2 regions of the Cupriavidus sp. SIMBA_020 genome follow, and region 2 is predicted to be linked to the other one. Evidence: riboswitches for the same ligand, from Rfam matches in the RefSeq annotation. Region 2 holds a riboswitch; the other holds the start of a gene.

Region 1 (2,390 bases), on a different contig from region 2:
AGCTGGGTTTCCAGCCGGGCAACCGCTGCGCTGGCCGATGACTTGGGCACTTCCGCCAGTTCGGCCCCCTGCGTGAAGCCGCCCCCTTCCACTACGCGGCAGAAGATTTCCCAGTCTTTCCAGTCGATCGATTTCATGCAACACCTTGGTCTTCGCGTGCCTCCGGGCACGGCCGGATTGTCCCACAGCACGAACAATCCTGCCGCTTGAGACTCAAGGCTGGGGAAAACATTGATTGATAATAATTCGTGTTACCGCGTACGATTCCCGCATCCGCCCCGAATGGGGTGTCTTGTGGGAGTTGCAATGCTGAAAGTCGCCGTCCTTCTCATCGCCGGTGCGTTTTCCACGGGTGCGCTCGCGGGCGCCAAGTGCGACAAGCATCCGAAGTCCGAATGGATGCCCGAGGCCGACGCCAAGGCCAAGATCGCCGCCCAGGGCTACAACATCAAGAAATTCAAGGTGGACGGCAACTGCTACGAGATCTACGGCACCACCAAGGACGGCAAGAAGGCCGAGATCTACTTCGACACGAAGACGCTCGACATCGTGAAGTCCGAGATCGAGAAGTAAACATGTCGGTCCCGGCTAGCCAGCTGCGCGAAGTCGCCACGCTCCGCGTCTGGGACGGGGTGGTGCGGCTCACGCATTGGAGCGTGGCGGCCATTGTGTGCTACGACATCATCGACGATTCCGGCGACCAGATGCACCGCCTGCTGGGCTACGTGGCCGCCGGACTCGTGCTGTTCCGCATCCTCTGGGGCTTCATCGGCAGCGAACACGCGCGCTTCCGCGCCTGGCTGCCGCGCCCTGCCGGTGTGCTGGTCCATGCCCGGGCCATGGCCCGGCGCCGCGCGCCGCGCTTCATCAGCCACACGCCGCTCGGCGCGGTGATGATGCTGGCGATGTGGACGCTGATCCTGCTGCTCGCCGTCACCGGCTGGCTCTCCCGCCTCGACCCGTTCTGGGGCGAGGACTGGCCCATCGACATCCATCGCTGGCTCTCCAACACGCTGCTCGGGCTGGTGGCGGTGCACGCGCTGGTGGCCATCGTTGCCAGCGTGGCCGGCAAGGAAAACCTGATCGGGGCGATGATTACCGGCCGCAAGCCACGCAACCTCGACTAGCCGGGGTTGCCGGAGCAGCGATCCCCGTGGCATAGTGCCCCCGTCGTACCTGTTTTACCCGCGTTATCGGGAGAGACTGTGCCTGCCGCCCGGCAGGCCGGCGCCGAAGGAGCAACCGCCCCGGAAACTCTCAGGCCAAAGGACCGGTAACGCCATTGCACTCTGAAGAACCCCGGCTCGCGTCAGCCGACGGTACCGAAGGAGCAAGCGATGCGCCCGCGCGCATCGTGAATCTCTCAGGTCAAGGACAGAGGGGGCGTGCGTCGCGCATGGTGCGCCACGTACCCCCCATCCACGACGTCCTGGAAGACCTGACAACATGAAGACAATCGCAGTCATCGGCGGTGGCATCACCGGCGTGACGACCGCTTACGCCCTCGCCAAACGTGGTTTCGCGGTCACGCTGCTCGAGCGCCATCGCTACGCGGCCATGGAAACCTCGTTCGCCAATGGCGGCCAGCTCTCCGCATCGAACGCCGAGGTCTGGACCCACCGCTCCACGCTGGTGAAGGGCATCAAGTGGATGCTGCGCAACGACGCCCCACTGCTGGTGAACCCCCGCCCCACCTGGCACAAGCTGAGCTGGTTCGCCGAATTCATCGCCGCCATGCCGCACTACCGGGCGAACACGATCGAGACCGCCCGGCTGGCCATCGCCGCCCGGGCGCACCTGTTCGGCTGGGCCGAGGCGGAAGGCATCGACTTCGACCTCAAGCGGCAGGGCATCCTCCATATCTACCGGGACAAGGCGGGCTTCGACCATGCCGGCGAGGTCTCCCGCCTGCTGGCCGAGGGCGGCCTGCCGCGCCGCGCGGTCACGCCCGAGGAGATGCGTGCGATCGAACCGACACTGGCCGGCCAGTACTACGGCGGCTACTACACCGAGAGCGACGCCACCGGCGACATCCACAAGTTCACCTCCGGCCTGGCCGCGGCGGCCCAGCGGCTCGGCGTGGTCACGCGCTACAGCCAGGATGTGCAGACGGTCACATCGGACGGCCGCAGGGCCACCATCACCGTCCGCGACGGCGCGCAGGGCACCGCAACCACGTCGACGACCTTCGACGCCGTGGTGGTCTGCGCCGGGGTGGCCAGCCGGCAGTTCGCCGCGCAACTGGGCGACCGCGTGAACATCTACCCGGTGAAGGGCTATTCGATCACGGTGAACCTGCCCGACGCCGCCAGCCAGGCTGCGGCCCCTACGGTCAGCCTGCTCGACGACGAGACCAAGCTCGTGACCAGCCGGCTCGGCGTGGACCGCTT
Region 2 (2,390 bases):
CCGTTGGTGTCAGCCGGGCGGATGCCTCAGCTCACGAGTGCCTTGCCATTGCGCACAAACGGCAGTTTAACCACAGTCGCGGTCAGTTTGCGGTCACGAATCTCGACCTGGACCTCGGTGCCGGGCACAACGCCCTGCGGCAGCCGGGCAAAGGCAATGGATTGGGAGAGCGACGGGCTGAAGGTGCCGCTCGTGATCTCGCCGTCGCCGGCGGGGGTGATCACCTTCTGGTGCGCACGCAGCACCCCGCCCTTGTCGCGCAGGATCAGGCCGGCAAATGTCTTGTGTTGTCCGGCCGCCAGCAGCGCGGATTTGCCGGTGAAATCGCGCTCGCTCTGCAGGTCCACGGTCCAGGCCAGGCCGGCGTCGAGCGGCGAGGTGTGGATATCCATGTCCTGGCCGTACAGGTTCATGCCGGCTTCCAGGCGCAGCGTGTCGCGCGCGCCAAGTCCAGCCGGGCGCACGCCCACGGACTGCAGCTTCTCCCAGAAGCCGGCCACGTTCTCGGCCTCCACCACCAGCTCGAAGCCGTCCTCGCCGGTATAGCCGGTGCGCGCCACCATCAGCTCGCCCATCATCGGGTCCTGCACCACCACGGCGTTGAACGGCTTGAGCGCGTCCGCCGGCTGGGTCGAGGGGAAGGCCTGGTGGACCTTGGCACGCGCGTTCGGGCCCTGCACGGCGATGATCGCCAGCTTGCCCACGCCGGCCGGCGCCACGTCGCCCCGGCGCGGGGTGATCGTCACGCCGCTGCCGGTGGCTGCGTTGCGGGCTGTGATCCATTCGATGTCGCCCAGCGCCGTGCTGGCGTTCACCACCAGGCGGAAACGGTCTTCGGCGAAGAAATAGACGATCAGGTCGTCGATGACCCCGCCTTTTTCGTCGAGCATGCACGCATACAGGGCCTTGCCCGGGGTCTGGAGCTTGTCGACGTTGTTGGCCAGCAGGCCGCGCAGGAAGGCGCGCGTGTTGGGGCCGGACAGGTCCACCACGCACATGTGCGAGACATCGAACATGCCGGCATCGCCGCGCACCGCGTTGTGTTCTTCGATCTGGGAGCCGTAGTTGACCGGCATGTCCCAGCCGCCGAAATCGACCATGCGGGCACCGAGCGAGCGGTGGATGGCGTTAAGGGGCGTGGCCTGGAGCGTCATGGGAAATCCTCTGGAGCGAATACGGCAGCGAAAACAAAAAAAGGGTCATCCGCCGTGGGGATCGATGGCAATGCCACCAATCCGCCGCGGCGGATGACCCCTCTGTCCTCGATACCTGAGAGATTACGATGCAGCTTGCCGCATCGCGCGCCCCTTCGGTGGACACGCTCGCCATGCGTTGGCACGGGCGGGTGTCGCTCTCCAGAGTGCGGCATGCATCGTGTGCATGTTGCATGCCGATCCGACCGGTCCGTGGTGCCTGAGAGTTTTCGGGTGATACCCCTTCGGCGGCGCAATGGCTGCGCGCTCTCCCGGTTGGATGCGCGTGAATGTACGGGACGGGTTGACCTTTGTCAACGCGGCGCCAGCGCCACCTTGCTAGGGGCCGGGGAGGGCGCGGCGGTAATTCCTGCCGCCTGCGGGTAAGGACTACCCGCTGACTACCCGCTGCCGCCCCGAGGGGGGGCGCGCCGCGCCGGATCAGCGGCCATCCTTGGTGACGACGTTACCCACCACGCCGCCCACCGCCGCACCGCCCACCGTGCCGAGCACGCTGCCATCGGTCAACGCCGCGCCGCCCAGCGCGCCCACGCCCGCGCCGATGGCGGTGTTGCGTTGCTTGGGACTCATGTCCGCGCAGCCGCCAAAGGCCGCCAGCGTGACACCGATCAGCGTAACTTTCGCCAGGGTCCGCATTGTTTTCATGATCGCCTCCGAATGTGCCGAATTTGTCATCAGGACGGCGTCGCCGCCGGTCCCGCATGACCCTATGAGGCAATCTCCATGCCCCGGGTGCCCCCTCTGACGTCACTTTTACGAAGTGTTACCGCGATGAAACACTGGTAGCACTCGCGTCCTTGATGTCCGCCATCAGGCACCGGCGCGGGCCACCCTGCGTGTTAACATCGACGCCTTTCGCGCGCCCGCCAAGCGTGCGCCATCCGGCACCCGCCCACCCATGACCCACGGACTCAACGCCGCCCAATCCGAAGCCGTTCGCTATCTGGACGGGCCCTGCCTCGTCCTCGCGGGCGCCGGGTCCGGCAAGACGCGCGTCATCACGCAGAAGATTGCCCACCTGATCGAGGACAAGGGCTTCGAGCCGCGCCACATCGCCGCCGTCACCTTCACCAACAAGGCGGCGAAGGAGATGCAGGAGCGCATCGCCAAGCTGATGGAGGGCAAGACCACGCGCGAGGGCAAGCGGATTCCGCTCAAGCAGCTCACGGTGTGTAC

What was found. Region 2 has a riboswitch for glycine ahead of gcvT (glycine cleavage system aminomethyltransferase GcvT). Riboswitches for the same ligand answer to the same signal wherever they lie in the genome.
Region 1: another riboswitch for glycine. It lies ahead of SB751_RS21290 (D-amino acid dehydrogenase); the one in region 2 lies ahead of gcvT (glycine cleavage system aminomethyltransferase GcvT).

Annotation. Positions count from the first base shown of each region.
Region 1 is NZ_JAWRWU010000012.1:89,588-91,977, reverse strand. Features, by position in the region: gene SB751_RS21305 (LysR family transcriptional regulator) at 1-137, opposite strand, end outside; gene SB751_RS21300 (PepSY domain-containing protein) at 307-573, shown strand; gene SB751_RS21295 (cytochrome b/b6 domain-containing protein) at 576-1,127, shown strand; glycine riboswitch at 1,185-1,283, shown strand; gene SB751_RS21290 (D-amino acid dehydrogenase) at 1,447-2,390, shown strand, end outside.
Region 2 is NZ_JAWRWU010000013.1:117,167-119,556, reverse strand. Features, by position in the region: gene gcvT (glycine cleavage system aminomethyltransferase GcvT) at 27-1,154, opposite strand; glycine riboswitch at 1,247-1,369, opposite strand; glycine riboswitch at 1,391-1,478, opposite strand; gene SB751_RS22240 (glycine zipper 2TM domain-containing protein) at 1,635-1,859, opposite strand; gene SB751_RS22235 (UvrD-helicase domain-containing protein) at 2,113-2,390, shown strand, end outside.